3 regions of the Streptomyces sp. Je 1-332 genome follow, and region 2 is predicted to be linked to each of the others. Evidence: riboswitches for the same ligand, from Rfam matches in the RefSeq annotation. Region 2 holds a riboswitch; each other region holds the start of a gene.
What was found. A riboswitch is a leader RNA that binds a small molecule or an ion and turns the genes downstream of it on or off. The one in region 2 is predicted to bind thiamine pyrophosphate.
Positions count from the first base shown of each region.

Region 1: another riboswitch for thiamine pyrophosphate. It lies ahead of thiO (glycine oxidase ThiO); the one in region 2 lies ahead of thiM (hydroxyethylthiazole kinase).
Region 3: another riboswitch for thiamine pyrophosphate. It lies ahead of ABXJ52_RS26910 (thiamine ABC transporter substrate-binding protein); the one in region 2 lies ahead of thiM (hydroxyethylthiazole kinase).

Region 1 covers NZ_CP160402.1:2,109,585-2,112,966, reverse strand. The annotation lists gene thiO (glycine oxidase ThiO) at 1-1,129, opposite strand, end outside; TPP riboswitch at 1,127-1,239, opposite strand; gene ABXJ52_RS09825 (FAD-dependent oxidoreductase) at 1,423-2,589, shown strand; gene ABXJ52_RS09820 (Rv2175c family DNA-binding protein) at 2,656-3,021, shown strand; gene thiE (thiamine phosphate synthase) at 3,108-3,382, shown strand, end outside.
Region 2 covers NZ_CP160402.1:194,312-197,693, forward strand. The annotation lists gene ABXJ52_RS00960 (zinc-binding dehydrogenase) at 1-239, shown strand, start outside; gene ABXJ52_RS00965 (AraC family transcriptional regulator) at 310-1,227, shown strand; TPP riboswitch at 1,356-1,481, shown strand; gene thiM (hydroxyethylthiazole kinase) at 1,529-2,308, shown strand; gene thiE (thiamine phosphate synthase) at 2,614-3,252, shown strand; gene thiD (bifunctional hydroxymethylpyrimidine kinase/phosphomethylpyrimidine kinase) at 3,249-3,382, shown strand, end outside.
Region 3 covers NZ_CP160402.1:5,910,012-5,913,393, reverse strand. The annotation lists gene ABXJ52_RS26915 (iron ABC transporter permease) at 1-670, opposite strand, end outside; gene ABXJ52_RS26910 (thiamine ABC transporter substrate-binding protein) at 721-1,815, opposite strand; TPP riboswitch at 1,888-2,005, opposite strand; gene rlmN (23S rRNA (adenine(2503)-C(2))-methyltransferase RlmN) at 2,064-3,170, opposite strand; gene ABXJ52_RS26900 (methanogen output domain 1-containing protein) at 3,356-3,382, shown strand, end outside.

The DNA of each region.
Region 1 (3,382 bases), 1.9 Mb from region 2:
GTTCACCGGTGGTCAGGGCGTGCGCCATCACGTCGCCGGTCACGGGCGTCAGGAGTACGCCGTTGCGGTAGTGCCCGGTGGCCAGCTGGAGGCCGGGCAGCGCGGTCGGGCCGAGCATCGGCGCGTTGTCGGGGGAGCCGGGGCGCAGGCCCGCCCGGGTCTCCGTCAGCGGCAGTTCCGTGATGCCCGGTACGAGCTCATGGGCGTCCCGGAGCAGCTCGTACACGCCGCCGGCCGTGACCGTCGTGTCCCAGCCGAGTTCCTCGCTGGTCGCGCCGACGACGAGCTCGCCGTTCTCGCGCGGCACCAGGTAGACGTGACTGCCGCGCACGACGGCGCGCACGGTGCGGCTCAGGAACGGCGCGTACCGCTGCGGCACGGTGAGCCGCAGCACCTGCCCCTTCACCGGGCGCACGGGCGGCAGTACGCCCTCCGGGACCCCGTCGAGGCGCCCGCTGAGGCTGCCTCCGGCGAGCACGGTGTGACCGGCCTCCAGGGCGGTGCCGTCGGCGAGGACGACTCCGGTGGCCCGGTCGGCCACGACCGTAAGGCGCTCCGCCCACGCGTGGTGGAAGATCACGCCCGCCCGCTCGCAGGCCAGGAGGAGCGCAGCGGCGAGTCTGCGAGGGTCGATCTGGTGATCGCCGTCGACCCGAAGCCCGCCCCGGACGCCCGGCGCGAGCATCGGCTCCAGACGGCGGCACTCGCGCCCGCTCAGCCACTCCGAAGCGAGCCCCGACCGCTGCTGAAGAGCGTGCAGCTCACGCAGGTGCGCACGGTCGTCGGAGTCGAGGGCGACGGCGAGCGTGCCGCTCGCGCGGTAGCCGAGATCGAGGCCGCTCGCCTCCGTCAGCTCGGCCGCGAAGTCGGGATAGCGCTGCGCGGAGGCCACGTTCAGGGCGAGCAGCGTCTGCTCCCCGTAGTGCAGCTCGGTGACGGCGGCCAGCATGCCCGCGGCCACCTGCGCCGCGCCGCCGCCGGGCTCGGGGTCCACGACCGCGACGGACAGGCCGCGCTGCGCCGCCCGCCAGGCCGTGACCAGGCCGATGATGCCGCCCCCGACGACCAGGACGTCGGTCGTGCTCGCGCCGGTCGTACTCGTCGTGTGGGGTGGTGTACGTGGATGCATGGGTGTCCAGCCCCTCCCTTCGCCGGCATGACCCGGATCAGGTTCGTACGGTCGGAGGCCGTCCAGCCTCCCTCTCAGCCCGGTGCGTCCGGGCTCCCGCGAGTGCTCTGCACGGCAACCTTAGCCTTTGGCGTCCCGGCGTAGTAGGGCAGCTGTGCGGTCAGGGGCTGTGACGGTGTGTCAGAGATCTCCCCGCCGCGCCCTGAGGCGCGCGCCATCCGCCGTCCTACAGTGATCGGGTGAGTGAGCAGCGGAGGCAGGAAGAGCGCCGGGTCGTCATCGCGGGCGCGGGGATGGCCGGCGTGCAGACCGCCGTGGCGCTGCGCGAGCAGGGGTTCACCGGTGCGGTCACCCTGATCGGCGCGGAACCCCACCAGCCGTACGACAGGCCGCCGCTGTCCAAGGCCGTGCTGCTCGGCAAGGCGGAGGGCTCCGCCTTCGACATCGACTTCGAGGCCCTCGGCATCGAGCTGAGCCTGGGCCACGAGGTCACGGGCGTGCGCCCCGCGGAGCACGAACTGGACACCGAGCGTGGCCCGGTCCCGTACGACGCCCTGGTCATCGCCACCGGCGCCGCGCCGATCCTGCTGCCCGGCGCCTCCGGGGTTCCCGGGGTCCATCTGCTGCGCACCCTGGACGACGCCGAGCGGCTGCGGCCCGTGCTCGCCGAACAGCGCCGCATCGTGGTCGTCGGCGCGGGCTGGATCGGCGCCGAGTTCGCGACCGCCGCGCGTGAGGCGGGCTGTTCGGTCACCGTCGTCGAGGCCGCGGAGCGACCGCTGGCCGGGGCCCTGCCCGCGGAGGTCGCGGCGCCCATGGCGGCTTGGTACGCCGACTCCGGGGCCGACCTGCGCACCCACGCGCGCGTGGACCGCGTCGAACCCGGCAGCGTCTTCCTGACCGACGGCACCCGGCTGCCCGCGGACGCGGTCGTCGTCGGCATCGGCGCACGCCCCGCCACGGCCTGGCTCGCGGACTCCGGCATCACCCTGGGCGCCCACCGGGAGGTCCTCGCCGACGACCACCTGCGGACCTCGGAGCCCGACGTGTACGCGGTCGGCGACTGCTCCTCCTTCCCTTCGGGAAGGTATGGCGAGCGCCTCCTCGTCCACCACTGGGACAACGCCCTGCAGGGCCCGCGCACGGTGGCGGCGAACATCATCGGCGATACCCCTTCGGCGTACGACCCCGTCCCGTACTTCTGGTCCGAGCAGTTCGGCCGCTTCGTCCAGTACGCCGGGCACCACGCCTCCGCCGACGAGCTGGTGTGGCGCGGCGACCCCTTGGGCGTCGCCTGGACCGTGTGCTGGCTGCGCGGGGGCGTCCTGGTGGCCGTCCTCGCGGTGGGCCGTCCCAGGGACCTGGCGCAGGGCCGCAAGCTGATCGAGGCGGGCGCAGGCCTCTCCGCCGAACTGGCCTCTGACCCCGCGGTCCCCCTGAAGAAGGCCGTGCTCCCGTAGCGGTTGCGTCGTGACCGGGGGGCCGCTGCCCGGCCGCTGTCGGTGCCCGGAGATACGCTTGACCCCGTGACCGAGATTGACGCAAAGACTGATGCTCTCGTCCCTGAGTGGCTCCACCTCCCCGACATCGCGGAAATGCTCGACGTCGAGGTGACGCGTGTGCGCCAGCTGGTCAAGGAGGGCCAGCTGATCGCCGTACGCCGTGGTGAGAACCGCGCGCTCCAGGTGCCGGCCGCCTTCATCGACGGCGACAAGATCGTCAAGGGCCTCACCGGCACCCTGACGCTCCTGAGGGACGACGGCTTCAACGACGAAGAGATGCTGGAGTGGCTCTTCACTCCCGACCCGACCCTGCCCGGCACGCCCGCGCAGGCCCTGAGCGAGAATCGCGGCACGGAGGTGAAGCGCCGCGCCCAGGCGCTCGCCGTCTGACCGACACGGAAAACCGTTGCGTACGGGCCGTGTGTCCCCCGGGACACACGGCCCGTAGGCCACCGACGACCCGGGGGGACCTCTTCATGGCCACCAAGCCTGCCCGCGAGCAGCTCGCCGACGCCCGCCTCTACCTCTGCGTGGATGCCCGCAAGCGCCAGGGAGACCTCCCCGAGTTCCTCGACGCGGTCCTCGGCGGCGGCGTCGACATCGTGCAGCTGCGGGACAAGGGCATGGAGGCGGCCGAGGAGCTCGAACACCTCCAGGTCTTCGCCGACGCCGCCCGCAGGCACGGCAAGCTCCTCGCGGTGAACGACCGCGCGGACATCGCGCACGCCATCGGCGCCGACGTGCTGCACCT
Region 2 (3,382 bases):
GGCAGGAAACCACCTTCCCGGCAGGGGCCTTGTTCGGCTTCGGCGAACCCCGCAGCATCGCCACCTTCGGCGACATGACGCCGACCAGCGGGGAGTTGACGGAGCTGCTGGGCCTCATGGCCGCCGGGAGGCTCTCGGCACCCGTCGGACTGCGAGGCGGCTGGCAGGACGTGGACGACGCCGTCCAAGCGCTGTTCGCGCGGAAGGTGCACGGAAAGGTCGTTCTCGACGTGGCCTGAGGCTGGGGAACAGGACACATGTGTCTCGCCCGCTGGTGGGCGGTTCGCGGCAGTGGACGAGAATGGACCCATGGATGTGCTGGCGGAGGTCTTGCGTGTTTCCGGTGCGCGTGGGGCGCTCGGGGTCGTGCTGAAGGCCGGAGGAACCTGGGGCCTGCGGCTGGACTCCTCTCCAGGAGCGGCACTGCATGTGGTGTCCCGCGGCACCATGTGGCTCCACGTCCCAGGCGAGAAACCACTTCAGGTACAGGCCGGAGACGCCGTCCTGGTGTCGCCGGGCACCGCTCACGGGATAGCCGGGGGCGCCGGCGTGACGATGGGTTCCTGCGACCGTGAGGCGGCGGCCCGGTCCTTGCGCGACGGCCGGGCCCTGCGGCTGGGCTCGGCGCCGGTGCAGACGGAGGTGATCGTGCTGCGCTACGAGCAGGACGCGGAGGTGCGCACACCGGTGCTCACCTCTCTCGCTCGGCCGATGCACGTCACGGCCCGGGAGAACGCCCAGCTCAGAAGAACCGTCGAACTTCTCGCCGCGGAGCTCGCACAGCCGCAGATCGGCACCACCGCCGCCGTCAACAGCATCGTCGACCTGCTGCTCGTCCAGTTCGTACGCGCCTGGCTGGCCCGCCACCCGCAGGAGCGGTCCGGCTCATGGCTGGGAGCGATGCGTGATCCGGTCGTGCGCGAGGCTCTGGCCTGCGTGCACGCCCGCCCGGGGCACCCCTGGACCACGGAGACCCTGGCCGCCGCGACGAGCGTTTCCCGGGCGACGCTGTCCAGGCGTTTCCGATCCGCCCTCGGGCAGACGCCGGGCGCGTACGTGACGCAGTGGCGCATCGATCTGGCGTCCGTCCGGCTCCGCGACACCGATGAGCCGGTCGAGTCGATCTCCGGCGCGGTCGGATACGGCTCTCCGCACGCCTTCAGCCGCGCCTTCCGACGTGCCCGAGGTGCGGCCCCGGGTGAGTATCGCTCTCGACTTCGCGAGTGATCGCACGCAGGCGACGACGACCGGCGTCACTTGGCCGCACCACCCGAAGTCCGGCACCCGCCCCCGCTCTGTCGAGCCGAGCGGAGCCCCGAGTGCGAACTCGTGTTCCCGGAGGAGGTACATTGCGTGGTGACCACCGCGGGAGCTCGGGAGTAGCCGGGCTGAGAGGGCGGACGGGACTTGATCCCCTTTCCGCCGACCGCATGAACCTGGACCGGGTAATGCCGGCGTAGGAAGGGTGTTGACGATGGAGAGTGCCTCCATACCTGCCCGGAACGGCCCTGCCGTTTCCCGTGCTGCTGTGGCGGACGTGATCGCGTCGGTGCGGACCTCCGCACCCCTTGTGCACTGCCTGACCAACGTCGTGGTGTCGCAGTTCACCGCGAACGTGCTGCTCGCGGCGGGGGCCGCCCCCGCGATGGTGCACAGCGCGGAGGAGGCCGGAGCACTGGCCCGAGTGGCCGGAGGCGTCCTGGTCAACCTGGGGACGGTGACCTCCGTGACGGCTGAGGCGATGCGCGTCGCGGTCAAGGAAGCGGCCGGGGCCGGGCGCCCGTGGGTGCTCGACCCGGTGGCGGTCGGCCCGCTGCCCTGGCGCACCGAGCTCGCCCACGAACTCCTGGAGAGCGCACCCCCGGCGGTCGTCCGCGGTAACCCATCCGAGATCCTGGCGCTGGACGGCGGCGGCGCGGGCGGGCGCGGCGTGGACAGCACGGACGCCCCCGAAGCGGCGCTGGCCGCGGCCGGCGCGCTGAGCCGACGCTACGGCTGCACGGTCGCCGTGAGCGGACCGGAGGACGTCCTCACCGACGGGACGCGAGTGGTGCGCGTGACCAATGGGCATCCGCTGCTGCCCCTGGTGACGGGAACCGGCTGCTCCCTCGGCGCCCTGGTGGCCGCTTGCACAGCCGTCACCGGCGACGCGCTGCTGGCCGCCACTGCCGCGACGGGCCTGCTCACGGTGGCCGCGGAAACCGCCGCCACCCGCTCGACGGGTCCCGGCACGTTCGCGGTCGCACTGATCGACGCGCTGCACGAGCTCAGCCCGGACCGGCTCACCGAGGCTCTCAACCTGCGTTGAGCTCGCGGGTGTTGGGGATGTCGCGGGGTTTTGCGGTGGGCGGTCGGCCTGGATGTCAGCGGCTGATCAGCCGCTAATCAGCCGCTGATCAGCCCCCGCCCGCCCAGGGGGGCGACCCCAACACCAAGTCTGCCAGCCCTCTCGGACACACACCCCCACCCCTGTGGATAACTCAAGGTTCCTGCATGTCAGGTGCCCTCCCCTTTCCCTACACCTCTTTCCCCAGCACCTCTTTCCCAGCACCTCCCGATGCGTCTCCCACGCCCCCACGCCCTCCCCCGGCCGGGAGACCCCAAGGAGCACCCATGCGACCACCACTCGACCTGTCCCTGTATCTCGTCACCGACACCCGGCTCTGCGGCGACCGCGGCGTAGCCGCCACCGTGGCAGCCGCCGTCAAGGGCGGTGTCACCGCTGTCCAGTTGCGCGATCCGGACGCCGACGACCGCACGCTGTGCGCGCTCGGCCGGTCGATCCAGGCCGAACTCGCGGACACCGGCGTCCCCTTGATCGTCAATGACCGCCTGGACGTGGCGGTCTGGCTGGGCGCGGACGGCATCCACCTCGGGCAGCGGGACGTCTCCCCCACGACCGCCAGGCACCAGCTCGGCCCGTACGCGTACGTCGGCCTGTCCGTCAGCCGTCCCGAGCAGCTGGCGCACGTACCCGATGCCGTCGATCACCTCGGTGTCGGTCCGGTGTTCCCGCAGGCCACCAAGCCGGACGCGGACGCCCCGCTCGGTCTGGGCGGCTTGGCCCGCATCGTCCGGGAGAGCCCGCTGCCCTGCGTGGCCATCGGCGGGATCGGCGTGTCCGAGGCCGCCGCGGTCAGGGGAAGCGGCGCGGCCGGGATCGCTGTCGTCAGCGCGGTCTGCGGGCAGCCCGACCCCGAGACCGCGGCCCGTTCCCTCGTCCGCACCCTGCGACCGGAGGTCTCCGCGTGACCAGCCCGCCCATCGCCCTCAGCATCGCCGCCAGTGACCCCTCCGGCGGCGCCGGGATCCAAGCCGACCTGAAGGCGTTCTCCGCGAACGGCGCGTACGGAACGGCAGTTCTGACCGCCCTGACCGCACA
Region 3 (3,382 bases), 5.7 Mb from region 2:
CGAGGAGCTGGGCGGTCTGCCGGTAGATCTCCACTTCGAGCGTCGAGTACGCGGGTCCGCCGAGGATCTGCACGACACCGAAGGAGGTGAACGTGAAGAGGAAGACCATGAGGGACGCCGCGGCGACCGCGGGTCCGAGCGCGGGCAGCGTGACGGTCCGCCAGGCGGTCCACCGCGAGGCGCCGAGCATCCGCGCGGCCTCCTCCTGGCGCGGGTCGAGCTGCGACCAGAGCCCGCCGACGGTCCGTACGACGACGGCGTAGTTGAAGAAGACGTGCGCGAGCAGGATCGCCCACACCGTCGTGTCGAGGCGTACGCCCCACATCTCGTCGAGCAGCCCGCCCCGGCCGAGCAGCGCGAGGAACGCGGTCCCGACGACGACGGTCGGCAGCACGAACGGCACCGTGACGACGGCCCGCAGAATCTGCTTGCCCCTGAACTCGAAGCGCGCGAAGACGTACGCGCCGGGGAGCGCGATCAGCAGGGTGAGCGCCGTCGAGGCGAGCGCCTGCCAGGTGGTGAACCACAGCACGTGCCGGACGTCGGACTGCCCGACGACCTCCGCGATCCGCCCGAACTGCCACTGGCCGCCGACCTTCAGGCCCCGCGCGACGATCGCGGCGACCGGATAGGCGAAGAAGACCGCGAAGAACGCGACGGGCACGGCCATGAGACCGAGCCGCGCCGCGCTCCCGCGCGCGAGCCCCTTACGGGACGTGCCTACTTCAGTACGAGCGAGGTCCACGACTTGACCCACTGCTCGCGGTTGTCGGCGATCTTCTTCGGAGCCATGGTCTCCGGCTTGTCGACGCTCACGCCGTGCTCCGTGAACAGCTCCGGCAGCTTGCTGCCCTCGCGGACCGGGTTCACGAACATGTTCAGCGGCATGTCCTCCTGGAACTCGGCGCTGATCAGGAAGTCGAGGAGCGCCTTGCCGCCCTTCTCGTTCTGGGCGTTGCCCAGCAGACCCGCGTACTCGACCTGCCGGAAGCAGGTGCCGGTCGCGACGCCGGTCGGCGCCTCCTTGGGCTGCGGCTTGGCGTAGCGCACCTCGACGGGCGGGGACGAGGCGTAGGAGACGACGAGCGGCCGGTCTCCCTTGGCCTTCTTGCCGCCGGCGGACCCGGAGAACTCCTCGTTGTAGGCCTGCTCCCAGCCGTCGACGACCTTGACGCCGTTGTCCTTGAGCTTCTTCCAGTAGCCCTGCCAGCCGTCGTCGCCGTACTGGGCGGCGGTGCCGAGCAGGAACCCGAGGCCGGGGGACGAGGTCGAGGCGTTCTCGGTGACCAGCAGATCCTTGTACGCGGGCTTGGTCAGATCGGCGAAGGACTCCGGCGGCGCGAGCTTCTTGTCGGCGAAGTACTTCTTGTCGTAGTTGACGCAGATGTCGCCGCTGTCGACGGGCGTGACCCGGTGCTTCCCCTGATCGACGCGGAACTGCGAGGCGATCTGGTCCGAGCCCTTGGCCTCGTACGACTGGAAGAGGCCGTTGTCGAGCGCACGCGACAGAAGCGTGTTGTCGACGCCGAAGAAGACGTCGCCCTGCGGGTTGTCCTTGGACAGGATCGCCTTGTTCACGGCGGCGCCCGCGTCCCCGTCCTTGAGGACGTCGACCTTGTACCCGGAGCTCTTCTCGAACGCCTTCAGTACGTCCTTCGAGACGTTGAAGGAGTCATGGGTGACGAGCGTGACGCTCTTGGAGTCGGCCTTGTCGCCGCTGTCGGACGAGCCGCCGCACGCGGAGAGCGCGACGAGCCCGACGCTCACCGCGACCGCGGTGAGCGTGATCTTCTTGGTGGTGCTCACTGAATTCATTCCTCCTGGAGTGACCAGGAAGAGACGCGGCCCTGCCCGCGGACCGAAGGGCCGGCGGGCAGGGCGCAACAGCTTGAGTGATGTCCGAACTTCCTACCCGGAATGACCCGGGCAAGGTTCAGAGGGTCTGCGGCCAACCTGTCCTTGGCTGCCGCACTCTCAGCGCTGTGGCGCTCCCCTGTCGGAATATGAAGATGTGTTTCGGATATGAAGTTGTCTTCTCACTCTGAAGTTGTGTTTCGGCCAGCCTAACGCTCTGCCGCGGCGAGCTGACCGCACGCCCCGTCGATCTCCTGGCCACGGGTGTCACGCACCGTGACGGGCACCCCATGAGCGGCGATGGCGTTCACGAAGGCCCTCTCGTCCTCCGGCCGCGACGCGGTCCACTTCGAGCCCGGCGTCGGGTTCAGCGGGATCAGGTTCACGTGCACGGGCTTGTTCTTGAGCAGCCGCCCGAGCCGGTCACCGCGCCACGCGTGGTCGTTGATGTCCCGGATCAGCGCGTACTCGATGGACAGGCGGCGCCCCGACTTGGCGGCGTACTCCCACCCTGCCTCAAGCACCTCGCGCACGTTCCAGCGCGTGTTGACGGGTACGAGGGTGTCGCGGAGCTCGTCGTCGGGCGCGTGCAGCGAGATGGCGAGGCGGCACTTGAAGCCCTCGTCAGCGAACCGGTGGATGGCGGGCACGAGGCCCACGGTCGACACTGTGATGCCACGCTGCGAGAGGCCGACCCCGTCGGGCTCGGGGTCGGTCAGCCGGCGGATCGCCCCGGTCACGCGGTTGTAGTTGGCGAGCGGCTCGCCCATCCCCATGAAGACGATGTTGGAGAGCCGCGCGGGCCCACCGGGAATCTCCCCGTCGCGCAGGGCCCGCATCCCGTCCACGATCTGGTGCACGATCTCGGCGGTGGACAGGTTCCGGTCGAGACCGGCCTGTCCGGTCGCGCAGAACGGGCAGTTCATCCCGCACCCGGCCTGCGACGAGATACACATCGTCACGCGGTCGGGATAGCGCATGAGCACGGACTCGACGAGCGTCCCGTCGAACAACCGCCACAGCGTCTTACGGGTGGTGTCGTCGTCGCAGCTGATGTGCCGCACCACGGACATCAGCTCGGGAAGCAGCGCCTCCTGGAGCTTCCCGCGCGAACCGGCGGGAATGTCGGTCCACTGCTCCGGGTCGTGCGCGTACCGCGCGAAGTAGTGCTGCGAGAGCTGCTTGGCGCGAAACGGTTTCTCGCCTGCGGCGGCGACGGCTTCCTTGCGCTCGGCGGGCGTGAGGTCGGCGAGATGCCGCGGCGGCTTCTTGGCTCCGCGGGGCGCGACGAAGGTGAGTTCTCCGGGTACAGGCATGGTGATTCCAGTGTCGCAGACTGCGGGAGCGCCACCCGGCCACCGTTCGGCGGAGGGTGCCCGGCCCAGGGGGCGGGGCTCCGTGGGCCTCTCGAAGTCGGTCGACAGGGCCTCTCACAGTGCGCCATCATGTGGTCACACAAGGTAAGTCAGCGTGTCGAGTGACTGCCGGCGAGGGGGACCCAGTGGAACCATCCGACGCACCCATCGCC